3 regions of the Bradyrhizobium sp. 62 genome follow, and region 3 is predicted to be linked to each of the others. Evidence: predicted binding sites of a transcription regulator. Region 3 holds the regulator's gene; each other region holds the start of a gene.

Region 1 (10,393 bases), on a different contig from region 3:
CGGCGAGGATGATGTCGGGCTGCTGCACCAGCGCGCGGGCGATCGCGACGCGCTGCTGCTGGCCGCCGGAGAGTTGGTCGGCGCGCTGGGCTGCTAGCGGGGCGATGTCGAACTGCTCAAGCGCGGACATCGCCAGCGCCTTGTCCTGCTCGGGCCAGGTCTGCGACAGCGAGCGCCAGGCCGGCATCGTCGCAAGCCGTCCCATCAGGACGTTGGTGAGAACGTCGAGCCGGCCGACCAGATTGAACTGCTGAAAGATCATCGCCGAGCGCGCCCGCCACTGCCGCAGCTCCTTACCGCGCAGCGCCGTGACGTCGAGGCCGTCGAACAGGATGCGGCCCTGCGAAGGGGCCGCGAGACGGTTGATGGTCCGCAGCAGGGTCGACTTGCCGGCGCCGGACCGTCCGATCACGCCGACGAAGCCGCCGGGAGAGACTTGAAACGAGGCGTCGTCCACCGCGGCTTTCACGCCGAAGCGACACGTTAGACCTTCAACCACCAGCATGCAGGGCTCCAGAGTAGCTGGGACCCACCGCTAACGCCGGCGCTTGACACTTGTGTGACACGAACGTTGCGGTGCGGCGATCCTACACACATCATCCCCTGTTCATCCCCTGTCATCGCGGCGTCATGACATTGTCATCAAGCCGCTCGAAGAGAAACGCCCGCCCTCTCGTTCGGATGCAACATGGCCGCCAAAGCTCTTTCGGTCCAGCCGACCATCGATCCCTCGGCGAAGCTGCACGACGCCAGGCTTGGCGCCTATACCGAGGTCGGCGCGCGCACGATGCTACACGAGGTGACGATGGGCGATTACTCCTATGTCGTGAACGACGCCCAGATCACCTACACCACCATCGGAAAGTTCTGCTCGATCGCGGCGATGACACGGATCAATCCGGGCAATCACCCGATGCACCGCGCCACGCAGGCGCACTTCACCTATCGTTCGAGCGCCTATTTCGAAGGCGAGAGCGACGACACGGAATTCTTCGACTGGCGGCGCCAGCATCACGTCCATATCGGGCATGACGTCTGGATCGGCCATGGCGCGATCGTGCTGCCGGGCCGCAACATCGGCACCGGCGCGGTGATCGCGGCCGGCGCCATCGTCACCAAGGACGTTCCGGCCTACACCATCGTCGCCGGCAATCCGGCGCGCATCGTTCGCCGGCGGTTCTCGGAAGAGCTTGCCGGACGGCTCGCCACCCTCGCCTGGTGGGATTGGGATCACGACAAATTGCGTACAGCACTGCCCGATTTCCGCAAGCTCGGGATTGAAGATTTTCTCTCGACATACGAAGCACGAGCAAGTTCTCTCAACAATTCTGTTAGCAGCAAACCAAGCGCAGTCGCGTGACAGACATTTTCCTTGAGGGCGGCCGAACCCTGATCGGCTCCGAGCTCGTCGAAACTTCTCTTGCCCTGTCCGGAACGGACATCGCAGAGATCGATGCCTCTCGCGGCCGGGCGCGGCTTGCGATCGACGCGCGCAACCTGCTGGTCCTGCCTGGCATCGTCGATCTGCATGGCGATGCCTTCGAGCGGCAGATGATGCCGCGCGCCGGGGTCGATTTTCCGATCGACGTGGCGCTCGCCGATAGCGACCGCCAAGCGATCAGCAACGGTATCACCACGGTGTTTCACGCCACGACCTGTTCGTGGGAGCCGGGCCTGCGCAGCGCCGACAATGCGCGCGGCCTGATGGAGGCGATCGAACGGCAGCGCCCGCAATTCGCGGCCGACACCCGCTTTCACCTGCGCCACGAGACCTATAATCTCGACGCCGAAACCGAGATCAGCCAGTGGCTCAGCGATGGCCGCGTCGACCTGTTCGCCTTCAACGACCACATGGACGGCACGGTTGGGGACATGGCCAAGCCGCGCAAGCGCAATCGCATGGTGGAGCGCACCGGCCTGTCGGGCGAGGATTTCGACCGGCTGGTCCGACACGTGCTTTCGTACGCCAGCGAGGTCCCTGCTTCGGTGTCACGGCTGGCCGCCGCGGCCCGCGCCGCCGGGATGCGGATGCTCTCGCACGACGACGCAACGCCGGCGATGCGCGAGGGCTTTCGCGCCATGGGCGTGGCGATCGCGGAATTTCCGATCAACGAGGAGACGGCGCGGGCGGCGGCAAGCCACGGCGACGACATCGTCTACGGCGCACCGAACGTCGTGCGCGGCGGCAGCCACACGGGCTGGACCAAAGCATCCGACATGATCGCCAAGGGGCTCTGCTCGGTGCTGGCCTCGGACTATTACTATCCCGCGCAGCTGCTCGCTGCGTTCCGCCTCGCCGCCGATGGCGTGCTGCCGCTGACCGAGGCCTGGAACCTGGTCTCCGCCGCGCCGGCGCGCGCGACCGGCCTTGCCGATCGCGGCGTGCTCGCGGAAGGCCGGCGCGCGGATATTGTGCTGGTCGATGACAGCGTGCCGCTGCGGCCGCGGCTGATCGCCGTGATATCGGGCGGCAAGCTCGTGCATCTCACCGACGCGGCGCGGTTGCTTGGCATGGCAGCTACCCCGCGCGAAGCTGTCGTCGCGGCATAAACCCGCTATGCTCGGACGATGACAAGTTTCCCCCGCTACGCGATCTATTTTGCCGCAGGCAGCGACAGCGCCCTCTCCCGCTTCGGCGCGGAGCTGCTCGGTTACGACGTCTATACCGGCAATGAGCTGCCCTTTCCCGCCGACGCATCGCATCTCGCGCCGGATTGGCGCGACATCACCGCCGATCCTCGCAAATACGGTTTTCACGGCACACTGAAAGCGCCGATGGCGCTGGCGCCGGGCAGGACGGAGGCGGAGCTTTTGGCGGCCTGCGTGGCCTTCGCCGGCGAGGCGCGGACGATCCCGGTGATCCGCCCGATTGTCGATGCCATCAGCGGCTTCATCGCGGTCATTCCGGCCGAGCCGGTCGATGCGCTCCAAGAGTTCGCCGCCGATTGCGTCCGCGCGTTCGATGGCTTTCGCACCGCCCTGACGGCGGAAGATCGCGCGCGGCGCAAGCCCGAGAAGCTCAGCGAGCGGCAGCGCGACTATCTCGACCGCTGGGGCTACCCCTACGTGATGGAGGAATTCCGCTTCCACATGACGTTGACGGGGCGGCTGGACGCGGAGCGCCGCAGGCCAATTCTGGAGACGCTGCGCGCGCGGTTCGCGGCGCTCCGGCTTGATGCGCTGGCGATCGATCGCATGGCATTGTTCAAGCAGGATGATGCGGGAGCAAGGTTTCGCATTGTAGGCGAGTGGGCGTTGGCGAGATAGCTTCCTCAAGCTCCGTCATTGCGAGCGCAGCGAAGCAACCGTCATTGCGAGCGCAGCGAAGCAATCCAGCTATTTCCGCGGCACGGATTCTGGATTGCCTACGTCCGCGGAAATAGCCTGGCTTGCTTCGTCGCTTCGCTCCTCGCAACGACGATGAGTGAGTTACTTCCCCCACCGCAACGCCAGCGCATCGCGCTCCTTCGCGAGCTCCAGCAGCCCGGCCCGCGTCGCCGGGTGCAACGGCTGCAGCGGATGCCGCACCGTGTCCGACTTGATCACGCCGCCGGACTGCATCATCGCCTTGCAGGCGATCAGGCCGCATTGGCGGTTTTCGTAGTTGATCAGCGGCAGCCAACGTTCGTAGGCGGCTTTGGCCTCTTCACGCTTGCCGGCGAAATAGGGATCGACGATCTGGCGGATGCCGTCGGGATAGCCGCCGCCGGTCATCGCGCCAGTTGCGCCGGCGTCGAGATCGGCGAGCAGCGTGATCGCCTCCTCGCCATCCCAGGGCCCCTCGATATCGCTGCCGCCGGCGTCGATCAGGCTGCGCAGCTTTGCAGCCGCGCCCGGCACCTCGATCTTGAAATAGCGGATGTTGGAGAAGTCGCGCGCCAGCCGCGCGAGCAGTTCGACCGACAGCGGGGTGCCGGCGACAGGCGCGTCCTGGATCATGATCGGAATCTTGATCGCGGCCGACAGCACCTTGAAGAACTCGACCACGCCTTTTTCGGGCACGCGGAAGGTGGCGCCGTGATAGGGCGGCATGACCATGACCATGGCGGCACCGGCCGCCTCGGCCTGTTGGCTCCGCGCGGCGCAGACGGCCGAGCTGAAATGCGTGGTCGTGACGATCACGGGAACGCGGCCCGCGACATGCTCCAGTACCGCATGCATCACGGTCTCGCGCTCGGCATCCGTGAGCACGAACTGCTCGGAAAAATTGGCGAGAATGCATAGACCATTCGAGCCTGCGTCGATCATGAAATCGATGCAGCGGCGCTGTCCCTCGAGGTCGAGCTCGCCGCGCTCGTCGAAGATGGTGGGTGCGACCGGGAACACGCCGCGATAGGGGCGCTGGGCCTTGTGTTGGGGCGTGACCGGCATCGAACTCTCCATCCCTGATATCTCTTACATCTGCCGCGGCGCTCGCGCAGCGTCACAGATGTACCCGCCGCGCGCATCTGCGGCAATGCCGATCGCGCGACGTAGGGAGGGAAGATTGTCGAAGTTATGCGGTCCTCACCGCGCCCAAAAAGCCCTCGACCGCCACGCGGAGACGATCGGCGTCGGCGGACATTTTCGACACGGACACCGACAGCACCGAACCGGCATTGCCTGTCTCCTGGTTGAGCCTGGCGACGCTGCCGATGGTGTCGGTGACCTCGCGGGTTCCCTGCGCGGCCTGCTGGAAGTTGCGGGAGATCTCGGTGGTGGCAGCGCGCTGCTGTTCGACCGCGGCCGCGATCGCCGTCATCTTCTCGTCGATGCCGCTGATCGCGCCGCCGATCGCGCGGATGGCAGTGACCGCCTGGCCCGTCGCGCCCTGGATCTCCGCGACCTGGCGGGAGATCTCTTCCGTCGCCGTCGCCGTCTGCGAGGCGAGGCTCTTGACCTCGCCGGCGACCACGGCGAAGCCGCGGCCGGCTTCGCCCGCGCGCGCAGCTTCGATGGTGGCGTTCAACGCCAGCAGATTGGTCTGTCCTGCGATGGCGTTGATCATCTTCACGACCTCGCCGATGCGGCCAGCGGTCTGATCGAGGATCTCGACCGTCGCATTGGTCTGCGCTGCCTGCGACACGGCTTCACGGGCCTCGCGTGCGCTGGCCTGCACCTGCGCGGAGATCTCGCCGACGGACGCGGAGAGTTCTTCGGTTGCGGCCGCGATGGTCTCGAGATTGTTGGTGGCCTGTTCGGCGGAGGACGAGACCGCCGCGGTCTGGCTGCTCGATTCTGACACCAGCGAGCGCACGTCGGTCGCGGTGGCATCGAGCTCCTTCGTCGACGCCGCAACGCTGTGAATGACGGCTTGCACGGTGTCGTCGAAACTGCGGCAAGCCGCATCGACGGTACCGGAGCGGGCGAGCTGCAGCGCCTGCTGCGATTCGCGTTCCCGGCCCAGGCGTTCCGCGGTCGCCGCGCTCTCGCGCAAGCTTTCGAGCGCGGCGGCCATGGTGCCGAACTCGTCGGGATACCTGGATTGCGGGACGGGTGTCGCGTAGTCGCGGGCGCTGATCTTGGCGATGGCATCCAGGATGGCACGCACCGGGCGCATGAGGCGGTTGCGGATCACGTACACGCCGGCCAGGGTCACGGCGAGCGCGAGCAGGAACGCGAGCGACTGCACGACGAGATTGGTGAGCGCCCTAGCCTGCACCGTCTCCGCCCGGACGATCGACTGGTCGAGCGCCTTGTTCGCCACCGCGACGATGGACGCGAAGGGTGACTGACACAGCGTATTCCATTCCGCGGCGGGCATCGCGGGCTTGCCGCTGCCGTCGAAATTCTTGGTGAGGTCGCCGATCTGCTTGAGGGCACCGTCGGTCTTGGCCTTCGCGTCCGTCGCTGCCGTCACCAGCTCCGCCGCCACGCCCGGCGCAGCCAGCAACTCGGCCATGCCCGCCCAGCCGGAGGTGATCGTGCCATCCCACTGCGCCACTGACCGCTTCTGAGCGTCGTCGAGCGGCTTGCTGCCGTTGACGTTGGAGCGCAGCGACGAACAATGGATTCCATAGCGATCGCGCACCTGCCAGGCGAAGCGCCGGACCTGGATCATGCGTGCAATGAAGGGGTCGTCCATCCAGGCACGGTTCGACACGGCGGTGGAGGCGAGGTTGGCCGTTTCGATCACCTTGGTGACGGCATCATACCAGGAGTTGGTGCGCTCGATCTTGCGCTCGGCACGCGGACGCTTGGCTTCATCGTAGAACAGCTGGAATTGCGGCGCCGCGGCGCTCCAGCCCTGCTTCAATGTGCCGGCGAGTTCATCGCGGCGGGCGAAGTCGACGGTGGCAAGCGCGGCGCCGATCGCGTCATAGCCGCCCTGCTCGGCCTTCTCTGCCGCCTCTAGTTTTGCCCGTGGATCATCCTCGCCGAGGATCGCGCTCTGCGCATCGCCACGATTGTTGCGCAGCGCCAGCACGCCATGGAAGATCGCCTTGTCGGCCGCGGCAAGCCGCGCGGTCTCGAGACTGTCGCTATAGCGGCCGAACGCCCCGACCATCTGGATCGCCGTGGAGGCCAGCGCACCCGCGGCCAGCAGGGCCATCAAGGTCAGGAGGAGCGAACTTACCGATTTCTTAAACATTGCCATGGTGTCGGGGCCTATTCTTTCGAGCGCCACCTTGCCCGCGACATGCCAATGTTCCGTTAAGGTTTTAATCGAATGGGCTTGAAGTTCCGGCCCGACGAGCCTCAGTACAGCCCCGGATATCACGCAACCTTGGTGAAATCCGGCGGGCGGCGCTCCGCAAATGCCGTGAAGGCCTCGCGCGCCTCGGCGGTACGCAGGCGCAGTCCGAACTGCTCGCCTTCGGCATTCATCTGCGCGACCAGCGCCTCGCCATTGCGCATCAGCTTCTTGGTGGCGGTCAGCGCGCCGGCCGGCTGACGGGCAAGACGCTGCGCCAGCGCGAGCGCTTCGGCATCGAGCTTGTCGAGCGGCACCACGCGGTTGGCGAGCCCCCATTCCAGAGCGGATTTGGCCGGCACGGTCTCGCCCAGCGCGAACATCTCGTAGGCCCGCGCGTAGCCGATGCGCGCCGGCATCAGCAGGCTGGAGGCGGCTTCCGGCACCAGCGCAAGGCTGACGAAGGGCGTCGACAATTGCGCGTTGTCGGCAAGCACGACGAGATCGCAATGCAGCAGCATCGTGGTGCCGACGCCGACGGCGCGGCCCTGCACCGCCGCAACCAAGGGCCGGGTGCAGCGCGCCAGCGACTGGATGAAGCGCACGACGTTGCGGCTTCCTTCCGACTTGCCCGCTGCGACCGCGGCGAATTCGCCGACGTCGTTGCCGGCAGTGAACATGTCACCTTCGCCGCGGATCAGGATCACGCGGGCCGACGCATCCGACTCGGCGGATTCGATGGCGTCGGCAAGTATGCCGTACATCGCATCCGTCAGCGCGTTCTTCTTGTCGGGGCGCGCCAGCGTGAGCGTGAGAATTCCGCCGTTGTTCTCGATCCGGACTTGGTCAGTCATTCGTTCGCTCCTCTTGGGAATTTATCCTGAATGCTCGTCAGCCAGCGCGCGACGACGTCGATCTCCGCGCCGGTAAATCCTTCCGTCAATGCCGCATTGACCTTTGCTGCGCTGGCCTTCGCCTGCGCCAGCGCCGTTCGCCCCTTCGGCGTCAGCCAGACGCGCCAGGCGCGACCATCCTCGTGATCCGCGCGCCGCTCGACCAGTTTAGCCGCCGCCGTACGGTCGACCAGCCCCGAGATGCCGGCCGGCCCCATGTCGAGCGCCGCGCCGGCCTCGCCCATCAGGACGCCGTCCTGCTTGCCGAGGATGAACAGGAGTCCTGCCTGCGCCGGCGTGACCTCGCTCGAAGGCTGCCCCGCCATCCAGCGCTGCACGCGGCGTTGGGCCACGCTCAACAGGTAGATCAGCCGATGATGCCCCGAGCCGGCCGCTTTATTTCGCATGCGAAATATATAATCGAAGCGGCCCGGAATGTCAAAGGACGGAGCTGGATCGATGTGCCACGGCATCGTCGAGCAACCGGCCGCACCGGCGCACCAGAACCTCACCCACCAATCGCAATTAGTCGCCGCCGCCCCGCTTGACGATCGCTTCTTTCTGTGTTCCCTATTCGTTCTATTCAATCATAGATTGTCCCGGAGACCTTTCGTGATGAACAGTATGCGTGGCGAGAACCAGCCGACCCAGCTCGTAATTCATAATGACGATGATACGCCGGACCAATTCGTGATGGATCTGCTTCGGCAGGTTTTCGGCAAATCAGACCGTGAAGCGACCGCGCTCATCACCCAGATCGAGCAGAAGGACAAGGCGGTTTGCGGGCCTTACCCGCAATCGGTTGCCGAAGCCCTTTTCAAATCTGCGCAATTATCCATCGAATTGGCCGGCCACCAACTGCAGGTCACGCTAGAGGCGGTCAAGACTCCTTGCGAACTCTGTGGCAAGCCTGAGGGACAGACCGACGTTCGTATCGGCGACCGAACGGTATGGCTGTGCAGCGACTGCATGCGTGCGGCGTATGAACCCTCGAACGAACAAGAGGAAGATTTCGACTTTGCTTGCGACGTTCTCGATTGGCACCTTGCCAGCACCGCGCGCAGCAAACTCGTGACCACGATCCGCCAATTTCCCGGCCACATGCGGGTCGATCTTCAAGCCGCGGTCGACCGGCTCTTCGGCAAGGCCATCCGGCTGGTGGGACTGAACGAGGAGCAGCGCTACGAAACGCTGTCGATCCCACGACTGCTCAAGGAGGGCCGCTATGCGATCGCGATTGCCCCGCTGCAATATTCCGACGTCGATGTAGGCGAGAAGAGCCCGGTCAAGTGTCTGGATAACGGACTATGGCTGTGTGAGCAGGATCATCTCCGCTATGCGGTTTTGCTCTGCGCACACCGCGAATACAGTCGCGAGCCCGGAATTCGGATTGAGATCCTGGTGCCTTCAGGTTCCGCAGGCGCGGCTCTCGTCCAGCGATGCTTCGATGAATTGGAAGAAGCCGTACAGGCTGCGCGGACCTATCGCGGCAAGATCCTGTCGCTCGATGCCGACTCCGACTATCGCGGTCGCTCGCGCGGCATCACGGTGCATCGCTTGCCGCAGGTCGCGCGCGACGAGGTGATCCTGCCGGAGCAGACCCTGCGGCTGCTCGATCGCAACGTTCTGACCTTCGTCAACACCCGAGACCAATTGCGCCGGCTGGGTCAATCGACACGCAAAGGCATCTTGCTGTACGGGCCGCCGGGCACTGGCAAGACCCACACGATCCGCTATCTCGCAACGCATTTGCCCGGGCATACGACGCTGATCATCATGGCCGAGCAGATCGGTCTGCTCGGCGCCTATATGAGCCTGGCACGGCTGCTCCAGCCGTCGATGGTGGTGATCGAGGATGTCGATCTCATCGCCCGCGACCGCGATGACATGGGACCGTGTGAGGAATCCATGCTGAACAAGCTGCTCAACGAGATGGACGGGCTGAAGGAAGACGCCGACATCCTGTTCGTCCTGACCACCAACCGGCCGGAGGACCTCGAGGGAGCTCTCGCGGGTCGCCCCGGCCGCATCGATCAAGCCATCGAAGTGCCGCTGCCCGACGAGACCGGCCGCGGCAAGCTGGTCCGGCTCTACGGCAGGGGACTGCCGCTCGAGGGCGCGGTGATCGCGGAGGCTGCCCGACGCAGCGAGGGCACCAGTTGCGCCTTCATCAAGGAGCTGATGCGGCGGCTGGCGCAAGGAAGCATCGCACGGGACGGCGGCAACACCGTGATCTCCGCCGATATCGACGAAGCCCTTGACGACATGCTGTTCTCCGGCGGCCGGCTCAACGCGCAGCTGCTCGGCGGCGCGCAGGCAATGGCCGCCGGGTGACGCTCCGAAGTGGCGCGCCGGCTACGGCGCGCAGGTGAAGCTCGACGCCGCCGTCACCGGACCGCTCTTGTAGTGGGGCCAGGCCGGCCAGCGGCACAGCGGCAGCGCGCGAAGCGTCGCGAAGGACGGCGCCTCGACTTTCTGCTCGGCGACTTCGAGGTCGCCGGGCGCCTTGCCCTTTTCGACCCAGTCGACCAGCGCGCTCAGCATGTCGACATTGGCCGGCGCGCCGGAGCCGACATGGTCGACCCCGGGCGCGGTGTAGAGCCGCGCGAATTCGGCCGTCTCGGCCTTGCCGAGCTTGCGTTCGACGCTCTCGAAATAGCGGATGCCGGCATAGGGGCTCTGCGCGTAGTCCGCCATATGTTCGAGCATGATCAGCCGGCCGCCGCGAGCGCGGAAGCGGCTGAGGTCGGGATCGGTGGAATCCATCAGGCTGGAGACCTCGAGCAGCCGCCCCTTGTGCTCTTCGGGCTTATAGGTCGTCACGTCGAGCTTGGGATCGCGCGCGAACACATATTGGATGCCGCCGGCACCGTAGATCCAGGCGATG
Region 2 (10,393 bases), on a different contig from region 3:
GACGGCGGCGACCTCACCGATTTGAACGTGCTTGTAAAGGCGGCTGCCGATGTCGGCCTCGATGCCGACGACGTGCGCAAGCGCCTTGTAACCGACGAGGACGTCGCCCGCGTATCGGCGGACGCGCAGGAAGCCGCCGACAAGGGCATCTCCGGCGTGCCGACCTACGTGTTTGCGCAAATATACGCCGTCTCCGGCGCGCAGGATCCCAACATGCTCGCGCGCGCCATCCGCGAGGTCTCGGCGGAGATCAACGCGCAGGCGGCGGAGTAGGAGTTATCCTATTTACGAAGCAGGCGAACTGCGCGGCGCGCCGCCGCGTAGGCGATGCCGTGCGCCGCGAGCGCTCCGTGAACGAGCGCCACGATCGGGTCGTTCCGCCGCAACGGTATCAGCACGTCGCCGACGGCGAAGCGCCCGCGCCAGATCGGGTTGATCATGGGGTGATCGGCGCTCGCCGTGGAATCCGCGCTGGCGATGGCCGGATCGGCGCAAAGGCGGCGGGTGAGCTCGAGCGTGAGCTGCACGCCCGGCGAATATCTGGCAAAGCGCTCGTCGATACCGAGCTTGAAGAAGAAAGCGCGATCCTGATGGCGCAGCACGATGCCGGCGGCCACCGGCGCGGCGCCGGCGCGAAGGGTGATGATCTCGCATTGCGCGGTTTCTGCCAGCGCGGGAACGGCGCGGCGAATGAAGGTTGCATCGCCGGCATGCTGGACCAGCGCGGTTCCGCGCTTGCCCTTCCAGCCGCTGGCTTCGAGCTGCAGGAATGTTTCGAGCGCCGGTCCGATCTCGTCGGGGCTGTGCGCGACATCGAACACGACGGCGCCGTGGTCTTCGAGACGATGCCGTTGGCGGCGCAGCTCCTTGAGCTTTTTGGTACCGAGCGCGTTGCGTAGCAGCGTCTCACCGTCCAGCGTCGCGTCCAGGCTGGCGCGGATGTAGGAGCTCAGGAGGCGCGGCTTCAGGCCGTCGCGATTCAGGACCTGATTGAGGGCGGTCATTGCCGCCCCATCGAGCGCGACATCGTTCAGCACGAGCGCATGCGCTCCGGTCGCGCGGGCCTGCTGCAACAGGCGCGTCGCTGCCTCGGTCGGGGCATCGCGGTCGATCAGCGGGCTGCACAGCGTGCCGTAGGGATGGGCGCTCACCAGCGCGGGCAGGGGGATCTTCCATGCCCGCCAGAGCGAGATCACCGGCATAAGCCCGATCAACCGCGATCCATCGTATGCGGGAAGCGCCGAGGCATCGGTGCGGCCGCGCGCGGTTGCACTGACAGCGAGCTCCCAGCCCGGCAGGTAATATCCGTTAGGCTCGATCGCGCGCTGCGCGAGTGCGCGCCACTGGCCGGCTTCGATCGCCGCAAGCGGGACGCGCGCGCGCGCCGCCGCGGCAGGCTTTGCCGATGCCGGATTGATCGCAGCCTGGTGCGCGATGTCGACCACGTCCCGTCGTCCCCGTTCAGGAGGCCATGCTTAGCGCAAAGATTGGAAAATACCGTTGGGACGCCGCTTCAATTCGAGTGGTAATATTAACGTCTCGTTGAGCATCCGCCGGATGTCCCGATGGATACGACAGAATTGCTCTCGACCCGGAGGATCATCATGGTCGTCACACCTTTTACGCCGATTGCGTCGCTCTTTGGCGGCGCGTTGATCGGCCTGTCCGCCGTGCTGCTGATGTGGACGACGGGGCGAATCGCGGGAGTCAGCGGAATCGCGGCGCGGCTGTTTCCGCCTTACGAGGATCGGCAATTCGCCGGCCGGCTCGCCTTCGTCGCGGGCCTCGTCATCGCGCCCGTCCTGGTGCGCCTTGTCACCGGAAGCCTGCCGGCGCAAACGATCGCCGCCGGAACGCCGCTTCTGATTGTCGCGGGACTGCTCACCGGTTTTGGCGCGGTGTGGGGTAGCGGTTGCACCTCCGGCCACGGCGTCTGTGGCTTGTCGCGGTTGTCGGTGCGATCGCTGGTCGCGACCATGACCTTCATGGCGGCCGGCATGGCGACCGTCTTCGTGATGCGGCACTGGAGCTGACCGCGATGACAATCCTCATTCAACTCGGGATCGGTGTGGTCTTTGGCCTTGGCCTCATCGTCTCAGGCATGTCGAACCCGGCAAAGGTCCTGAATTTCCTGGACGTTGGCGGCATCCCGGCAGGAACGTGGGATGCAAGCCTCGCTTTCGTGATGGCCGGTGCGATCGCGGTGACCTTCATCGGCTTCGGCCGCGTCTTGAAACTGGCGCGGCCTGCCTTCGCCGATCGCTTCCATGTCCCAACGCGAAAAGATATCGATCCGAGAATTATCGCCGGTCCCGCCATCTTCGGTATCGGCTGGGGCCTTGTAGGCTTTTGTCCAGGCCCGGCGTTGACCGCGCTCGGATTTGGCTCGGCGTCCGCATTCATTTTCGTCGCCGCGATGTGTGCTGGCATGGTGCTCGCCCGCTTCATCGCGCAGCTTCCGTCGGCAACGCGTGTCGTCACGCCGGCAGATCCGCTCGAAACCTGACATGGACAGGACCGGGCGAGTTGTCTCGTCCGGTCCTGCCTGTCATGGCTTCATCGACTACCAGCGATCGCCGACACCGACGCCAACACTGACGCCGGGCGCGCGGATGCCGACGCCGCCGCGCGGACCATCGTCCCAGTCACGATAGGTGCGGCGCTCGTAGTAACGGTCGCGCGGCATGGTCGCGTAGGAGTCGCGCACGATCACGCGCGAGCCGCCGCGGGTGCGATAGCAATTGCCGGAATCGTCGCAGACCAGCCGCACTTCCTGGACGAGATCGGGGCTGGTGTACTCGCTGGTCGTGTAGACGTCGGCGGCCTTCGCGCCGCTCACCGCTGCCAAGGCTCCGACGCCAGCCAGCAATGCAATCGTGAATGTCCTCATCATGTCCTCCTCGAAACTGCCCTCGGCGGTAACAAGAAGGGGAGGCGGCGATCGTTCCGGCAGAACTACAGGTTTTTCCCGGAACCGGATCGCTTGTCGGCGTGATTTGTTCCTAGATCGGTTCGTAGCTTTCCGATCCGCAGATGTCGTCCGCTTCGGCGCGGCGGCGATCGATTACCTTTCCGCCCGATATGGTCACGATGTAGGTCTGTGGGCCGAGCGGCGAGCCGGTCGCCGAGGTGAGCTGGGCGCGGACGCAAGCTGTCCAGCCCGGTCCCCGCACCTCACGATGAGGCGTGGCGACATGCACCTCACGCGGATAGGACGTGCTGAGGAAGACGAATTCGATCTGCTCGCGCACGACGCGCTTGACGTCAGGGGGCGCTTCGGGCGGAGGCTGCTCGGCCTCCTTCATGCGCATGAACTCGGGCACCGGTGCGCGGCTGTCCGCAAAGCCGCAGGCCCCGAGCGCGAGCGCGCTGGCCAGCAGCGCGGCATGAATAATGATCCGCAACATCCGTGAAGGTCCCCTGCGGGCCAAAATAGGCACGAATGCGATCCGACGAAGACCCGGCCGATCAAGATTTGCTGAAGCCAGCATTTCCCGAAGCCAAGATTTCCTCAGGCCGTTGGAGCCCGCAGCATTGGCTATTCCATAATTGCCGGCTAGTTTGTGCGCCAGACGAGGGGGATTGCGTCCATGAGGATTTTGATCATAGCGGCCGCGGTGCTGGCGCTGGCGGTTGCCTCCGCGCAGGCGCAGATGGGCGGCGGCAGGCGTCAGCCTAACGAGGGCGGCCAGAAGGCGGACAACAAGCCCAAGGTCGACGAGAAGGCCTACAAGGCCGCACTCGAGCGCATTCCCGAGTCCAAGGAGAAGTACGATCCGTGGAGCGGGGCGCGTCCGCCTGAACCTGCCAAGAAGCCGAAATAGGTGAGGCGGGCGCTGGCGACCCGCTCCTGCTATTTGGCCGCTCTCATCACGCTCCTCGCATCGTCACCGCAGCCAAGCATCGGGCGGCAAACGGCTGGCCCATAGCGAGCCTGCTGGCCAGGCGAGGTTTCGTCGTCGTGCTCGCCCGCGACACCGGCAACCCATGTGAATCTGCGTGAGCCGTCGCCGTCGCATCAAGCAATGATCATCGTGTTGTGGACGTGATGCGAATGATCATTCACACGGTATGCACTACTGTACGAAAGCGAGGCCGATGCGCCTCTCGCTGCGCCAGACGGGGCGGCATTTCCGCACGAAATTGTCGCGCGCGATCGCGAGCGTGAACGATTGCGGCACTGCGACGAGGGTATCGAGGTCGATTGCGGCGCCGTCCGCCGACATGTTTCGCACCGTGCACGTGATGCCGCAATTTTCAAAGGTGATCGTTCCACCCTTGAAAACACGGTAACGCTGCGCTGCACGCTTCTCGATCATCCGCGTTAATCCATAATGATATTTGTGAAGTAGTGCATAGAAATTACGTTGAACTAAACTCAATACTGGCGCTACTTGCACAGCGCTTCAGATTTCGTTTACGACGTCGAAGCGGAAGTCACTCCGCGGATTTTCCCCCAAGCTGTTCCTTTGTGGCGCTACGCGCCGATGGAGATATTGATGAAGACCACGCTTTCGCTTCTGTTCGCCGCAGCGCTCTCGCTGTCGTCCATGCCCGCCCATGCCACCAAGCTCGATCTCGCGACCATGAGCTGCAAACAGTTCCTGGAGAGCGGCGACGACACCATCAAGATGGTGCTGACCTGGATGGACGGCTGGTACAAGGGAGATGAAGAGAACGCGATCATCGACACCGACGTGTTCGTCGAGAACGCCAAGCAGTTCGGCAGCTATTGCGGAAAGAATCCGAACGTCAGCATCGTCACGGCGGCTGACGAAGTGCTCGGCAAGTGACTTCTCCCGCGTGACGGCGCGACGCGCGATCGCATTTCCTGCCTCGACATGACGCTATCGAGAGCCGCGGTGCGCTGTGCGCTCACGCGGCTTTCTTCTTTGATGCTCACCCCGGCAGCATCGCGAACGCGCTCGACACCATCGCCACCGGCTTGTTGTCGGTGGCCGAGAGCAGCGTGACCCGGCCAAAGCTCATGGTGCGCCCGAGTCGGACCACGCGGGCGTCGGCCAGCACGTCCGACGAGGAGACTGCGCGCATGAAATGCGTGGTCTGGTCGACCGTCGTCATCGGACGATAGCCGCGGTTGGCGGCGAGGTTCGCAATCACCATGGCGGTATCGGCCAGCGCCATCAGCGCCTGGCCGCAGACCACGCCGCCGTTGCGGCACAGGCGCTCCGAGAACGGCATGCGCAGGAGCGCTGCCGGCTGCCAGTCCGGCACGTCCGGCGGCGGCAGGTGCTCGATGCGCTCGACCGACAGGTTGAGATCCTGGACCCAGGGCGCAAAGACCTCGCCGAGGATGCGTCTGGCTTCAGTGATGCCGAACTCGGCTTCTGGCTGCGATGGCATTGCTGTCGTTTCCTCCGTGTTGCCGGATGTTCGGCATTCCGAGCGGACCAGCGCGGCAAAGTCACCCGGACTGCCGCGGGTCCGGTCGGCTTGAAAATGCCTGACTTCGCCCGGTATGATGCCACGGAGTGGGTATGGGTGGGTGATGTTGCGTCGGTATGTCCTCGTGTTTTGTCTGGCCGGGCTCGGACTGTTGCTGAACGGGTGCACCAAGTGCGGCCCGATCTGGGACGACTGGCTCCACGCGCCGAAATCGTGCAAATCGGACCGGCTCTAGCGGGCCGGACAGCCCCTGCGGTTGTGCCAGGGGTGACAAGGCGCGGGCGACCCGCGCCGCCATGGATGATCAAGGAGTCGATGATGAAGCTTTTCCGTATGGCCGCGGTGCTGGCTGTTCTGGCGGGACCGACCGTGCTGGCGGGACCGGCCTCTGCGCAAATGCCCAATCTCAATTTGCTGCAGGACGGTCCGGGCAAGACCCCTGAGGAGAAGGCCGCGGAAGCCGAGCGTGACAAGGCCTACAAGGAAACGCTGAAGAAGATTCCGGATTCCAAGGCCTCCAACGATCCCTGGGGCGGCATGCGCTCCGACCCGCCGAAGCAGGCGGCGGCGCCAAAGGCGTCGGCCGCGACCGGTGCGCCGAAGAAGAAGTCCGGCACGACTGCCAATTGACCTTCTGTCCGATCGGAGGCGGCTGATGCCTCCGGCCGGGACTCCATTTCGGCCGGCCCGCTTCCTACATTGCGCGAGAGCGTATTGCGTAAAGGAGGCGGGATATGGCCGATCGTCCGCGAGATCTCGCCGAGCGGATGGCGCGCCGGCGCAAGATGGGCGGCAAGCCCGGCGCGAGGGCCGGCGACGGCTATCTGCGCGAAACCTTCACGCTGCCACGCGCGGCGGCACGGGAGAGGGCGCAGGCTTTCTTCACCCGCTACCCCAAGGCCGGCTATATGAGCGCGGTCGAGACCTGGCGCGAGCTGCCCGGCGGCGACATCGAATTCACGATGCGGCGGCTGCCCAGCGCGGATTAGGCTTGGCCCCTATTCGAAGGTTTCCGATGTGATGCGGATCCGGAACACGGGCTCCTTGGCCTCGTCCAGCAGCTCCATATTCCATTCGGAATTTTCCTGGAGCTTGCGGGCGATGCCGGCAGCCATGTCGGCGCAGACGCTGGTCATCTCCTTCCAGGCCAGATCGCGATCGGCAAATTCCGACGCCTGGTCGGCACAGCCGGAATAGCTGCCGTTCCGGATTCGAAAGAAGTAGAGCGGCATGGTTCGCACCGATCGCGCCTGATGGCTCCGTCCCCACGGCCATAATCGCGAGCAGTCCAATCCCAAACCGTCGGCAGATCAATTCCGGTCGGCTACGGAATAGCCCCATGGGCGCCGCTGTGTCCTATAGGCCATGACGGCTGCGGCGCGCCGGGGCCCGCCAGCCCGCCGACGATCTCGGTCCTGCCGTTTAGGCCTGCCGCTCAGGCGGTTTTGCGCCCGATCGCCTTCAGCTCCCGATCGATGCGCAGCTGCACCCGCCGGATCGCCAACAGATCGATCTTGGTCTCGGTTCGGCCGGTCTTGATCTGCTCGCCGATCCGGAACTGCCACTGCCAGATGCCGGGAAGTGCCGTCTTGGCGACGGTGAACTCGACGCCCCTGTGATTCATGGCCTTCTCCCACGATTCACTTCCATCACTGAGAACATGCTGGGCGGCACAATATTCCAGCGAAAGCCAAATCTGTCGGTAAGCCCTGGATAGCTCACGGGTATCTCGCAAACGCAGGCGCGCCGAAACATTCGAAATCGGATGTCGAAAGGCGCCGGCCACGCGCGGCGGCGCGAGACCTCATGCCCGTGGTTCTCCGACCAAGAACAGAGTTCCTGGGATGGGTAAGGGCACCTTCCGGACCGCGGCGGCATGTGCCTTGCTTGGCCCGATCACGGTCAACAACATGGGCGCGTCATGCCGGGCATTCCCCGCCGCTATTCTCATTTCGTGTTCGGAATCATCCAGTCCGGACTGACCTCGCTGATCGCCGCGGGCATCGCCAGCTTTCCGGCAGGGAACGCACTGGACTTCCTCGCGCACTGGATGGTGTCGTGGCTGATCGCATGGGCGGCGATGCTGCCGATCGTGCTGCTCGCGGCGCCGGCGATCCGCGCCTTCTCGCTGCGGCTGACGCAGGAGGAGGGCGGTTCGCAAACCGGCCGGCCGGCATGGAAATCGGCATCAAAATCGGAATGAAATCGGAATGAAAAACCCCGCTTGGAAGAACCAAGCGGGGAAAGGTTGTTGGAGGCTGAGGTGCTGGGCTGCAACACCATAGCCAGGCGACCCTAGCCGGCTCAGCTTACGACAGCCTGACAAGGCCTGATGGTGGCAGCAAAAGCCGGACCTCGGCGGGCCGCAGACTGGCCCTGCACCGGTCCCAATTTCGACATCCGTTCGCACAACTCAGGACACAACCGCAGGCGAGATTCCGCAGCGACGGTGCTGCCATGGGGGAAACGTGGCGCACCGGCAACGGGGTGGCATCATGGACAACGTAGAGCGGTCATTCGCCGCCGCAACGGCGGCTGGCTTCGTCGTGCTGGTGATCGGCATCGGGTTGCTGGTTCTGCTATAGGCGGCGTTGGGTGCCGGGATATGGCTCCGGGACTGGAAAGGCCCATGCGCGCCTTTCAAAAACACGAAAACAACCCCATGCACAGTAGCCCGCCAGAAAATTCTCTCGTTCAATCAATGGTTTACTGGTAGTAATTAGATACCATATCGACTCGGACTCGCCTCCACGGCCATCCGAATCCCGATTCCCGTGCCGATCTTTTTGAGATCAATGGCGCCGCTCCGGCCTCGTCGCTGGCGCGTTGCCGCTGGCGAACACCGCCGCCGCCTGCCCAGCCAGCCGGCCTGTCAGCTCCTAAGCCCTCGTCCCCGCGGCCTTAGTGAACCTTGATCGCGTCCAGCGGCAGATGGAGTTCGGCGGCACGCTCTTCGCGATCCTTCTTGCGGAACTCGTTTTCCTTGCGCTCGAACTTGCTCAGCTCCTCTCGCGCCGCCTCCAGCAGTGGAGTGCGCCGGCTCGTATCGTGATGCGTATTTTCCGTCATGATTGGAAGTCCCAGAGTTGCAGTCTCATCCAAGAGAAGGCCGCAGACCGCGAAAGGTTCGGTGCCGCAGGATTACCGAATTCTGGCGGCGTGCGGGTCATCCGTCTTTGATGCGCGTCAGCCAGAGCGTGCAAATTCCCAAAAGAACATATTGCGAACCTAGAACAAATAGGGTACATTGCTTTTATCGCCGCGCCGCCTCGCCAATCGTTTGTCCCTCACGCGAATCCTCGTCATAAGGAGCACGACCCGATGTCCACCACTGCCCTGCGTATCGTCGAAGGATCCTCCATGGACAAGAGTAAAGCTCTCGCCGCCGCGCTCTCCCAGATCGAGCGGCAGTTCGGCAAGGGCTCGGTGATGAAGCTGGGCAAGAACGACCGTTCGATGGATGTCGAGGCGATCTCGTCGGGCTCGTTGGGGCTCGATATCGCGCTCGGGATCGGCGGCCTGCCGAAGGGGCGCGTCGTGGAGATCTACGGGCCGGAATCCTCGGGCAAGACCACGCTGGCGCTGCACACGGTTGCGGAAGGGCAGAAGAAGGGCGGCATCTGCGCCTTCATCGACGCCGAGCACGCGCTCGACCCGGTCTATGCGCGCAAGCTGGGCGTCAACATCGACGAGCTCCTGATCTCCCAGCCGGACACCGGCGAGCAGGCGCTGGAAATCTGCGACACGCTGGTGCGCTCCGGCGCGGTCGACGTGCTGGTGATCGATTCGGTCGCGGCCCTGGTGCCGAAAGCCGAGCTCGAGGGCGAGATGGGCGACGCGCTGCCGGGCCTGCAGGCCCGTCTGATGAGCCAGGCGCTGCGCAAGCTGACGGCGTCCATCAACAAGTCCAATACCATGGTGATCTTCATCAACCAGATCCGCATGAAGATCGGTGTGATGTACGGCTCGCCGGAGACCACCACCGGCGGCAACGCGCTGAAATTCTACGCCTCCATCCGTCTCGACATCCGCCGCATCGGCGCGATCAAGGAGCGCGACGAGGTTGTCGGCAACACCACCCGCGTCAAGGTCGTGAAGAACAAGCTGGCGCCGCCCTTCAAGCAGGTCGAGTTCGACATCATGTACGGCGAGGGCGTCTCCAAGATGGGCGAGATCCTCGATCTCGGCGTCAAGGCCGGCATCGTCGAGAAATCCGGCGCATGGTTCTCCTATGACAGCCAGCGTCTTGGCCAGGGCCGCGAGAATTCGAAAGCATTCCTGAAGGCCAACCCCGACATCACCGCCAAGATCGAAACCTCGATCCGCCAGAACTCCGGCCTGATCGCCGAGCAGATTCTCGCCGGGAGCCCCGAGCGTGACGCCGACGGCGAGGAGCCGGGAGACGAGTAAGTTTTAACGCGAACAGTTTTTCGCGAGGAGCGGGCGCTGAAGACGTTGAGTTGCCGACGTCTTCGGTGCCCGTTTCGTTTTTGCGTTAGCGTGATCGGGTGGTGTGATGTGGGCAATAACAAAGCTCATCGTGACGACCGACTCGTCCATCGCCGGCGCCATTCAACAGGCGGGCCTTGCTGATCTCGTAATTACGATCGAGCGCCGGCTCGTGTGGGGACGATTGCCGTCCGATGCTGAGCTCGACGCGTTTTTTGCACCGCGTACAACACAGCCTCGAGGGCTTCATTGGCTCGACGACACGCCGTCCTGGCGTCTCGAGGAATCGGGTGCGATGGATCGAGGATTCATCGACCTGCTAGGGGATTACGACTCAGTCGAGTTTTGGCGGGGACCCGAGCCAAATGCGCAATTGATCCTGCTCTGGCTGCTCGATCATTGGCGCCGCCGACACGATGCGAATCCCGACTTTGTTGTCTGCTCTCTGTTCTTGGGCGTCAGTGACGTCGACCCACCGCGAGATAAATCCCACCCGCCGGTTGTCGAGATCACGCCTCGCCAACTCAAATCGGCCAGC
Region 3 (10,393 bases):
ATCGAGGGAGCGCGGGCGCGCGGCTTGACGGCCGTGCATGTGACCTCGCCGCGTGACGTCGGGAACGCATTGAAAGCATTGGGCATCTGACGACGATCTGCCGCCGCGAGACCCCCGGAGATGCGGCCCAACGCGACTAATTTTGAAGAAGTTTAGGAACCCGATCACTTTGTGCATTTTTATACAGAGTTCCCGGAACGGAATACCGTCTTCCGGACTCTAGAGTCCGTTGGGACTTCTACAGACGGATGCATCATCGTGTTGGGCAAAACCTACCTCACCAAGCAGGCCTCTCTTCTTCTTGAATTCGCCAGGACAACTTCAGATTCGGATCTTTCCGCCAAGCTTGTGAGCAAGGCCGCCGACCTGAAATCCCAGGCCGATCCGCTGCCCGACAAGGATCAGGGACCAAAGGCGCCCGACGTAACTCACGGGCAGCCAGGGAGCTGATCGATGCAGGCCGGGGCGCTCGTCGTTCTCGTCTTGCCATGACCATTGTCCTGCCGATCTGGCACGTTCTTCGGATCATGCCGCAACGCGCTTGATCCTGCCTTCCGGAACAATGCGGTGGGATGACTGCACCCGCTCGGCTGTTTTGCCTCTGCGCCCGCGCTCGGCTAGAAGACGTGCGGAACATTCGCCCGAACGTGCCGAGCAGGAGTTTTCGCCGTGGCCTTGATGCCGGTTTCCGACGCGCTTGCCGCGGTGCTGGCGGGTGCAGAGCCGCTGCCGGAGGAAATGATCTCCCTCGACCAGGCCTACCATCGCGTGCTCGCGCGTGACGTCGCGGCGCGGCGCACGCAGCCGCCGCAGGCGATGTCGGCGATGGACGGCTACGCGGTGCGAGCGGCCGATGCCGCGACGATCGATTCGGAGCTCACCATCATCGGCGAAGTCGCGGCGGGCCGACCGTTCGCGGGGATGGTCGGCGCCGGCGAGGCCGTGCGGATCTTCACCGGCGGCGTCGTTCCCGGTGGCGCGGACGCCGTCGTGATCCAGGAGGACACCGTCGCCGCCGGCAAGCGTGTCACGATCAAGGAAGCCGCGATCGCCGGTCGGCACATCCGCCCCGCCGGCGTCGATTTCCGCGAGGGCGACGTGCTCCTGCGCAAGGGAAGCCGTCTCACCGAGCGCGACCTCGCCCTCGCCGCCGGGATGAACCATCCGCACCTTGGCGTGTTCAGGCGTCCGAAAGTCGCGATTCTCGCCACCGGCGACGAGCTGGTGATGCCGGGCACCATGCCCGGCCACGGCCAGATCGTCTACTCCAACGGCTACGCCCTGCACGCGCTCGCCCGCAGCGAGGGCGCCGAGACCATCGACCTCGGTATTGCCGCCGACACGCTGGAGGCGACCACCGCCGGCATCCGCCGCGCCCGCGAGAGCGGCGCCGACATCCTGATCACGACCGGCGGCGCATCGGTCGGCGACCACGATCTGGTCCAGCAGGCACTGCGAGTCGAAGGCATCGCAATGGCGTTCTGGAAGATCGCGATGCGGCCAGGCAAGCCGATGATGCACGGGCGGCTCGGCGCAATGGGTGTGATCGGCCTGCCGGGCAATCCCGTGTCGTCCTACGTGTGCGCTTTCCTGTTCATGGTGCCGCTGATTCGCGCCCTGTCGGGCCGTTCGGTGATTCACCATCGCCGTGAACGCGCCGTGCTCGGCCGCGACGTCGGCGCCAACGACCAGCGCGAGGACTATCTGCGCGCGCATCTGGAGGAGCGTAACGATGGCACGCGCGTCGTTCTTCCCGTCAATCATCAGGACTCTTCGCTGCTTGCGAATCTCGCTGCAGCACAGGTACTTCTCGTGCGCGCACCGTTCGCGCCGAAGGCCGAAGCCGGCACGGCTTGCGAAGTGTTGCGGCTCCCCGTCTGAGCGTCCGGCAATGCGCGTTCCGCGAACTTTGCTCTGTTCACGGTAAATTAAGCAGTTGCGGAACATGTATCGAACATATAGTGTCCGTTCATGATTTGTTTCGAGCATGTAGCGGCTTATTGCCGAACTCTGCGTCTCGGAATCGGACGACATCAACCGGGGGACTTTGGTCGAGATGTTAACGCGCAAACAATACGAGCTTCTGCGGTTCATCAGTGAACGTCTGAAGGAAAGCGGCGTGCCGCCCTCCTTCGACGAGATGAAGGATGCGCTCGATCTGCGCTCGAAGTCGGGCATCCATCGCCTGATCACGGCGCTCGAGGAGCGTGGCTTCATCCGACGCCTGCCCAACCGCGCCCGTGCGATTGAAGTCATCAAGCTGCCGGAGCTCCAGGCAGCCGCCGGCAGCCGCCGCGGCTTCACGCCGAGCGTCATCGAGGGCAATCTCGGCAAGGTGCGTGCGAGCTCCAGCCTGCCCGCGGACGACGGCGAACGTCCCGTCGCGGTGCCGGTGATGGGCCGCATCGCGGCCGGCACGCCGATCGAGGCGTTGCAGACCCGCAGCCATACTATCAGCGTACCGCCTGACATGCTCGGCTCGGGCGAGCATTACGCGCTCGAAGTGCGCGGTGATTCCATGGTCGAGGCCGGCATCCTTGACGGCGACATGGCGCTGATTCAGCGCAACGAGAGCGCCGATACCGGCGACATCGTGGTGGCGCTGATCGACGACGAGGAAGCCACGCTGAAGCGCTTCCGCCGTCGCGGCGCCTCGATCGCGCTCGAGCCCGCCAACGCGGCCTATGAGGTCCGCATCCTGCCGCCCAACCGGGTGAAGATTCAGGGCAAGCTGATCGGGCTTTACCGGAAGTACTGATACCGGGCGTCCTTGATACCGGGAGTACTTCATACCGGAGGTGCTTGGCGCCGCGCGCGCTTCCGATCGGCATCGCCGGTCAGGGATTGGAGCGGATCATCGTCCGCTCCGGCTGGGTAGTCTTTCTGGTTCTGCACAGACTATCCGGCCCCTCCTTCGGCGCTGGCTCCTCGCGACGCCCACGAAGCGGAACTGGTTCGCGGCGCAAGTGTTCGAGGAAACAGCGGCCAGCGATCAAGCTCGACCGTTGCAGTCAAGCCGGCGATATTCGCGCACTGGCCTCCCGAATGCATCGCAACTCGCTTTGTTCCTATTGAATTCGGGAAAGATAATGTGATCGCGGCTCGCGGAAACCAGCCGCAGATTTGCCCACAACCAAGCAGAGCGTTCATGCTTCAACTCTGATAGAGGCCTGCGCCTCGATTAAGAGACGCGGGTTGCTATCCCAGCATGAGGAGCACCCGATGTGTGACTACAGCCTGCATGCCGTCGCGTCGCGCCCCGCCGAAGTCGGCGAGACGATCGTCACGACAAGCTTCCGCGGCACCTCGACGCGCGGCTTCGCCTCGGCAGCCGATCCGTCTGTTGCGGTGTGCCTGCTGCCGGGAACGGAGCTCGCCTTCACCGACGACGTCCGCTACGACAATCGCTGGATCTGGACGCGCACCATCAATTCCCGCGTGGGCAAGTTCGGCAAGATCGATCCGCACGTTCCCGACCGCCATCACGACGCGATCGAATTCCCCGACGGCAAATATGTGCTGGTGACGCAGCTCGTCGAAGGCCAGCGCGCGACCGTGCTGCAACTGCCCGTGACCCAGCCGGTGACGGAGCGCGAGCACAAGACGCAGATCATCGCCGACCGGCAGCCGACCGTCACGCACCTGCCGATCGGCTGACATAGCCGCCCTCCGGCTACGAGCTCGGAGGTCAGGATTGAATTGCCATCGCCGGTCGTGGCCGGCGAGTTGGTGTAGTTTGCGCCCGGCGAAATCCGAGCGCATGCACCGACCCACTGCGTCGCTCCGCACCGTCCGATCAATCGTCGGCCTGCAAGTCGGTCTCCGCCGGCGTCGCGTCCTTGATGCGGGGCGCGGTCGCCTTCGGCGCCAGGCTGCCGTCGAAATCACCCTCGCCAGCGCCGGCCGGCAACCAGGGGCGGCTCGTGCCTCTCGCCCTCACCGCCTGAACCACAAAGCCGTCACCACGCTGCGTTAGCGCCAGCGCGCTCTGGCTGGCGAGCCGCTGCCGATCGACCACCATCGCCGCGCAATCGGGCGGCGCGGGACGTGCCGTCACCACCAGCGCGGCCCGACTGCAATCGTCCGCGAGAGCGTCGACGCGCAGCGCCAGCGCGACCAGCCTCCCGTCGGCCAGTGGCGTCACGCAGCCGGATTCGTCACAGGACACGCCGTCGGCCAGCGAGGCTCTGCCGGCATCGCGCGGATCGGCGTCGGCAGCGAGCCATTCCTTGAGCAAAAAGCTGTCCTTGCTCGTCCTGATCAGGTGCAGATATCCGTCCCTGCCCCGCACCGCGACGCTGGCGCCATCCCCGGCAATCAGGATGTCGGGCTGCCGCGCCGACAGTCCCCAGAGGATCGCTGCCAGCAGGACCAGGGCGCCGGACCAGCGTAGCGGCGTGCGCAACAAGCCTAGCACAATGATTCCCAGGCTCGCCGCGATCAGCGGCGTGATCCCGAACGCCGGGATGCGGCCGACCGCGCCCGGCAATGCCGCGACCCAGCGCGAGACCGCGACCATCCACTCGATGCCGATCCCCATCAGCCACCAGAACACGCTGTCCAGCCCGAACGGCGCAGCAAGCAGCCCCAACAATCCCGCCGGCATCACCAGCGCCGAGACCACCGGCATCGCGCCGAGATTGGCAAGCACGCCAAACGGCGTGACACGGTGGAAATGGAAAGCGGCGTAGGGCGTGGTCGCAAGTCCCGCAATCAGCGAGGCCATGAACAGCATCGCGATCTCGCGGCCACCCCACATCGCAATGCGCGCGGTCGCCGAATGGTCCGGCGAGGCAAACAAATTGGGCATGCCGATCTGCACCAAGGCGACGAGCCCGAGCGTTGCCGCAAACGACATCTGAAAACTCGGATGCACCAGTGCTTCCGGCGCGACCGCCAGCACGATCAGCGCGGCGACAGCAAGCGTGCGAAAGGTGATGGCGCGGCGATCGACCATCACCGCGATCAGCACTACCGCCGTCATGAAGAACGATCTTTGCGTTGCGACCTCCGCGCCTGACAGCAGCAGGTAGAACGCAGCAGCGACCAGCGCGGCGGCCGCCGACCATTTCTTGATGGCGAAGCCGGCCGCAAGTCCCGGGATCAGAGCGAGCAGCGCCCGCACCGCGAAGAACACGACACCGGCAACGACGGCCATGTGATAACCGGAAATCGAGAGCACGTGGCCGAGACCGGAGATGAACATCGCATCGTTGACGGGCGTGGTGATCGCATCGCGCCGCCCGGTAAGCAGCGCGGTTGCGATCGCCCGGTTGTCGCCGTCGAGCGTCGCCCGGATGCGGGCATCGATCGCATCGCGCAGGCCTTGCATGAAGGCCGCATAACGCAGCCGCAAGCCGGCGGTCTCAGGCGGCGGCGCCACCGTGATCGCGCCCATCGCGAAGCCGGAGGCGCCGATGCCCTGGAAGAACATGTCACGCGAAAAATCGTAGCTGCCGGGCCGCACCGGCGCGAGCGGCGGCATCAGCCGTGCCTTCAGCTGAACGAAGCTACCGACCTCCGGCGCGGTGCCTTTGCGGACCGACAGGCGCACGCGCTCAAGCGTGACGTCGCTGCGTTGCGCCTCCATCGCAGTGACGCGCAGCACGAAACGATCGGTACGCTCGCGGATGTCGCGAGCCTCGACAAAGCCCGACAACGACACCGAATAGAGCGCCTTTGCCAGCACCGGGTGGGCGATGCGCGCCGTCTTCCAGGTCGCGACGGCAAAGCCGGCCGCGACCGCCGCGATCATGATGGCTGGGGCGAACAGCCGGCTCCGCCGCAACAGAGCCGCGCCAAGCAGGAGTGCGATGGCGGTAGTGGCAACGACCCACAGTACCGGCTCGTGATCGGCAGAGAAATAAAGCGCGATGCCGCAGCCAAACGCTACGGGCACCCACGGCAACAGCCGCCCGGCGCCAGCCTCGGCGCGTAGCCATGCGCGGAGGGTCTCGGCCAGCGAGGTCCAGAGGTCGAGGCCTGCAGGCGCGAGGCCGCCCGCGGACGCGGTGCGGCCCGCGGGCCACGTCCCTGCGATCCCCTGCGACCGTACCGGCCGGCCCGGCTCCGCCATTTCGTGCACTCGATGATACGCAACGAAGTCAGAAGCTACCGGAACGTGCAGGCGGGCGGATAGCGGTACGGATCAGGAACGAAAGGTTGCGATCGCTACTTTTCCTCTTCCATCGTCACAGCGACATCGGCCTTGGCCGACAGCCGGACCTTGTTGCCCTCGATATCGGCGACGAGGCCCTTGTCGATGAAGTGATGATGCCCCTTGTGGCTGCCCTCGCCGCTGTCCTTCTTGGTCAGCTTGATGCGATTGCCTTCGACCTTGTCGACGGTGCCGATGTGGACGCCGTCGGCGCCGATGACTTCCATATGCTCTGCGATGTTCTGCATGGTGGGTTCCTTATTGGGCCCACCCCAACGCGCGAGGTGCATGTTCGTTCTCTCACGAGGATGACGAAGTCGTGTGCTCCACTGGTCAGATCAGCGGCGCCTGCGACGAAGCATGGTGATTGACGATCTTCCAGTCGCCGTCCTCGCGCATGATGACCCAGCTCATCTTGACCGAGAAATCGGGGCGTTCGCCGGCGAGATCGAACGAGATGCTCGCGGCCATATTGATCAGATCAGGACCTGCCTGCGCCGCCTTCACCTCGGAAAATAACGCGCTCGGCTTGCGCCAGCGTGGCAGGCCGTTGAAATAGTCTGCGACGCCGTCCCTGCCCCGGTAGAGCTTTGGGTTGGAGCCGAAGAAGAACGCATTCCTCGCATAGAGCGATGAGAGCGCGGCCGCATCGAGCGTGGCGAAGCCGGCGCGCCATTTCGCGATGATGGCGGAAACGATGGCGTCGGCTTCGTTGCTCATTGTGGTCTCGCAGCTCTTTTCAGCCTTTGGCAACTTCCTTCGCGAACGTGTCGCGCAGACCGATGGTCCTGGAAAATACCGATCTGCCGGGCGTCGAGTCCTTGTCGCGTACGAAATAGCCCTGGCGCTCGAACTGCATCGGCTCGGTCGAATTGCTCTCGGCGACCGATGCTTCGACGCGGGCATCAGCGAGAATTTCCCGCGACTGCGGATTGAGGTCGGCCGCAAAATTCGAGGCGTCCGGGCTCGGATTGGCAAACAGCTGGTTGTAGACGCGGATTTCCGCGGGCACGGATGTTGCCGCCGACAGCCAGTGCATGGTGGCCTTGACCTTGCGGCCATCGGGCGCGTTACCGCCCTTGGTCGCGGGATCGTAGGTGCAGCGCAGCTCCACCACCTCGCCGGCATCGTTCTTGATGACGCCGGTGCACTTGACGAAATAGGCGTAGCGCAGCCGCACCTCGTTGCCCGGCGACAGACGGAAGAACTTTTTCGGCGGGTTCTCCATGAAGTCGTCCTGCTCGATATAGAGCTCGCGGCCGAACGTGATCTTCCGGGTGCCGGCAGAGGGATCGTCAGGATGGTTGATCGCCTCGAGCTCCTCGGTCTGCCCTTCCGGATAGTTCTCGATCACGACCTTGAGCGGCTTCAGCACCGCCATGCGCCGCTGCGAGGTGCGGTTGAGCTCCTCGCGGATGCAGAATTCGAGCATGCCGACGTCGACAACGCTGTTGGCCTTCGCCACGCCGATGCGCTTGACGAATTCGCGAAGGGCGGCCGGCGGCACGCCGCGGCGGCGCATCCCCGCCATGGTCGGCATTCGTGGATCGTCCCAGCCCGCGACATGGCCCTCGCGGACGAGCTGGGTCAGCACGCGCTTGGACAGCAGCGTGTAGGTCAGGTTCAGCCGCGCGAATTCGTACTGGTGCGGCTTCGAGGGCACCGGCAGCTTCTCGATGAACCAGTCATAGAGCGGCCGATGGTCCTCGAACTCCAGCGTGCAGATCGAGTGCGTGATGCCTTCGATCGCGTCCGACTGGCCGTGGGCATAGTCGTAGCTCGGATAGATGCTCCACTTGGTCCCGGTGCGCGGATGGTGCGCATGCAGGATGCGGTACAGCACGGGGTCGCGCAGATTGATGTTGCCCGCAGCCATGTCGATCTTGGCCCGCAGCACGCGCGCGCCGTTCGGGAATTCGCCCGCCTTCATGCGACGGAACAGGTCGAGGTTTTCATCCACGGTGCGATCGCGGAACGGCGAGTTCTTGCCGGGCTCGGTCAGCGTGCCGCGCGCAAGACGGATCTCCTCCTGGGTCTGGTCGTCGACATAGGCAAGCCCGTCTCGGATCAGCTGCTCCGCCCATTCATAGAGGCGATCGAAATAGTCCGAAGCGAAGAACAGGTTCTTGCCCCAGTCGAAGCCGAGCCAGCGCACGTCGGCCTGGATGGAATCGATATATTCCTGCTCTTCCTTGACCGGATTGGTGTCGTCGAAGCGCAGATGGCAGCGGCCCGGAAACTCCTGGGCGATGCCGAAATTGAGCGCGATCGACTTGGCGTGGCCGATATGGAGATAGCCGTTCGGCTCCGGCGGGAACCGGGTCACGATCTCCCGGTATTTGGCCTGATCGAGGTCGGCCTGGATGATGTCACGAATGAAATCGCGCCCAACCTCGTTCGCCACCGGTTCTGTCATTACGAAAATCCTGTAGGGAAATCAGCGGCCCTTCTGCCAAATTCCCTTGGCTGAGCCAAGGGCTTAAGCAAGGTCTCAAGCAACCCTTGGCGGTCCGCTGCCGGGCTTTAGTTATGCTCCGGTCCTGTTATATACCACCGCCTCCAATGCATAGGCCCTGCCAAGAATGACCTCTCCCGTCGTCACCCGCTTTGCTCCCTCGCCGACCGGCTTCCTCCATATCGGGGGCGCGCGCACGGCGCTGTTCAACTGGCTCTATGCGAAGAAGCACGGCGGCAAGATGCTGCTACGGATCGAGGATACCGACCGGGAGCGCTCCACCGAGGCGGCGATCGGCGCCATCCTCGACGGCCTGAAATGGCTGGAGCTCGGCTGGGATGGCGACGTTATCTACCAGTTCAGCCGCGCCGCCCGCCACCGCGAGGTCGCCGAGCAGCTGCTCGCCGAGGGTAAGGCCTATCGTTGCTACGCGAGCGCCGAGGAGCTCACCGCGATGCGCGAGAAGGCGCGCGCAGAGGGACGCACGCGCCTCTATGACGGCCTGTGGCGAGACCGCGATCCGGCGACGGCCCCAACCGACGTGAAGCCCACCATCCGGCTCCGCTCGCCCCAGACCGGCGAGACCGTGATCGAAGATCAGGTCCAGGGCCGCGTGGTCTGGCAGAACGAGAATCTCGACGACCTCGTCCTGCTGCGCGGCGATGGCAACCCGACCTACATGCTCGCGGTGGTGGTCGACGACCACGATATGGGTGTCACCCATGTCATCCGCGGCGATGACCATTTGATCAACGCGGCCCGCCAAAAGCAGATCTACGACGCGATGGGCTGGACGCTGCCGAGCATGTCCCACATCCCCCTGATCCACGGCCCGGACGGTTCGAAGCTCTCCAAGAGGCACGGCGCGCTTGGCGTCGACGCCTACCGCGCCATGGGGTACCTCCCGTCCGCGCTCCGCAACTATCTCGTCCGGCTCGGCTGGAGCCATGGCGACCAGGAAATCTTCTCGACCGAGGAGATGATCGCGGCGTTCGACCTCGCCAGCGTCGGCCGCGCAGCAGCGCGCTTCGATTTCGCCAAGCTGGAAAACCTCAACGGCCACTACATCCGCAATGCCGACGATCAATCACTCGTGAAGATGTTCGAGGACGTGCTCGACCACGTCGTGCCCAGCCGCGACGAGCTTAAGGCCAAGTTAAACGACACCACGCGCGCGCAGCTGCTGAAGGCCATGCCGGCCCTGAAGGAGCGCGCCAAGACGCTGATCGAGCTGATCGACGGCGCCTATTTCATCTTCGCGGACCGGCCGTTGGAGCTTGATCCCAAGGCGGCAGCGCTGCTGACGCCCGAGAACCGCAAGCTGATCGGCCAGCTTCATTCCGCGCTGGAGAAAGTCGAGATGTGGAGCGCAGCCAATGCGGAAGCCGCGCTGCGCGCCTATGCCGAGGAAAATAGTCTCAAGCTCGGCGCGGTCGCCCAGCCGCTGCGGGCGGCGCTGACGGGACGGACGACGTCGCCCGGCATATTCGAGGTTTTGGACGTCCTGGGACGCCAGGAAAGCCTGGGCCGGCTTAAAGATCAGGCCACGGAATAGGCCGAGGACCGCGCTAAGGACCCGGGCCCAAGGACCAGGCTACGACGTAAGTCGACCATGCGTGGCGCCATCTTGCAGCGCACACAGCAATAATATACCCATCTCAGCCGTACCTTCTGGAACATCCGGCCTGCCCCGCGATATCTCATCGGGGCCTCCGGGTCCGGCCCGTTTCACCATACATCGGGGACCTCTGATGGACGCAAAACCAAGCAATAAGACCGCC

The links. The regulator LexA, encoded in region 3, represses DNA repair genes until DNA is damaged. The targets are predictions, from matches to a motif close to TGTTCNNNNTGTGTTCNG.
Region 1: a site for LexA is predicted at 8,071-8,088, ahead of IVB47_RS19545 (ATP-dependent Clp protease adaptor ClpS). Genes of this name have one in related genera too.
Region 2: a site for LexA is predicted at 8,636-8,653, ahead of recA (recombinase RecA). Genes of this name have one in related genera too.

Annotation. Positions count from the first base shown of each region.
Region 1 covers NZ_JADPIT010000016.1:110,352-120,744, forward strand. The annotation lists gene phnC (phosphonate ABC transporter ATP-binding protein) at 1-505, opposite strand, end outside; gene IVB47_RS19510 (chloramphenicol acetyltransferase) at 689-1,360, shown strand; gene IVB47_RS19515 (alpha-D-ribose 1-methylphosphonate 5-triphosphate diphosphatase) at 1,357-2,550, shown strand; gene IVB47_RS19520 (DUF1045 domain-containing protein) at 2,569-3,267, shown strand; gene IVB47_RS19525 (dihydrodipicolinate synthase family protein) at 3,430-4,371, opposite strand; gene IVB47_RS19530 (methyl-accepting chemotaxis protein) at 4,496-6,577, opposite strand; gene IVB47_RS19535 (enoyl-CoA hydratase) at 6,697-7,467, opposite strand; gene IVB47_RS19540 (MarR family winged helix-turn-helix transcriptional regulator) at 7,464-7,913, opposite strand; gene IVB47_RS19545 (ATP-dependent Clp protease adaptor ClpS) at 8,122-9,840, shown strand; gene IVB47_RS19550 (tannase/feruloyl esterase family alpha/beta hydrolase) at 9,862-10,393, opposite strand, start outside.
Region 2 covers NZ_JADPIT010000002.1:333,268-343,660, reverse strand. The annotation lists gene IVB47_RS01775 (DsbA family oxidoreductase) at 1-273, shown strand, start outside; gene IVB47_RS01770 (GNAT family N-acetyltransferase) at 282-1,445, opposite strand; gene IVB47_RS01765 (YeeE/YedE family protein) at 1,605-2,033, shown strand; gene IVB47_RS01760 (DUF6691 family protein) at 2,039-2,506, shown strand; gene IVB47_RS01755 (hypothetical protein) at 2,564-2,893, opposite strand; gene IVB47_RS01750 (hypothetical protein) at 3,003-3,407, opposite strand; gene IVB47_RS01745 (hypothetical protein) at 3,591-3,824, shown strand; gene IVB47_RS01740 (PilZ domain-containing protein) at 4,077-4,319, opposite strand; gene IVB47_RS01735 (HdeA/HdeB family chaperone) at 4,500-4,793, shown strand; gene IVB47_RS01730 (PaaI family thioesterase) at 4,900-5,364, opposite strand; gene IVB47_RS01725 (hypothetical protein) at 5,725-6,036, shown strand; gene IVB47_RS01720 (hypothetical protein) at 6,141-6,395, shown strand; gene IVB47_RS01715 (hypothetical protein) at 6,405-6,638, opposite strand; gene IVB47_RS01710 (hypothetical protein) at 6,842-7,030, opposite strand; gene IVB47_RS01705 (DUF2798 domain-containing protein) at 7,328-7,609, shown strand; gene IVB47_RS01700 (hypothetical protein) at 8,308-8,475, opposite strand; gene recA (recombinase RecA) at 8,728-9,816, shown strand; gene IVB47_RS01690 (hypothetical protein) at 9,947-10,393, shown strand, end outside.
Region 3 covers NZ_JADPIT010000015.1:932,807-943,199, forward strand. The annotation lists gene IVB47_RS14970 (HAD family phosphatase) at 1-90, shown strand, start outside; gene IVB47_RS14975 (hypothetical protein) at 259-450, shown strand; gene glp (gephyrin-like molybdotransferase Glp) at 670-1,881, shown strand; gene lexA (transcriptional repressor LexA) at 2,057-2,758, shown strand; gene IVB47_RS14990 (hypothetical protein) at 3,223-3,657, shown strand; gene IVB47_RS14995 (ComEC/Rec2 family competence protein) at 3,797-6,076, opposite strand; gene IVB47_RS15000 (DUF2171 domain-containing protein) at 6,172-6,405, opposite strand; gene IVB47_RS15005 (SgcJ/EcaC family oxidoreductase) at 6,491-6,877, opposite strand; gene IVB47_RS15010 (glutamine--tRNA ligase/YqeY domain fusion protein) at 6,897-8,573, opposite strand; gene gltX (glutamate--tRNA ligase) at 8,740-10,167, shown strand; gene gltA (citrate synthase) at 10,364-10,393, shown strand, end outside.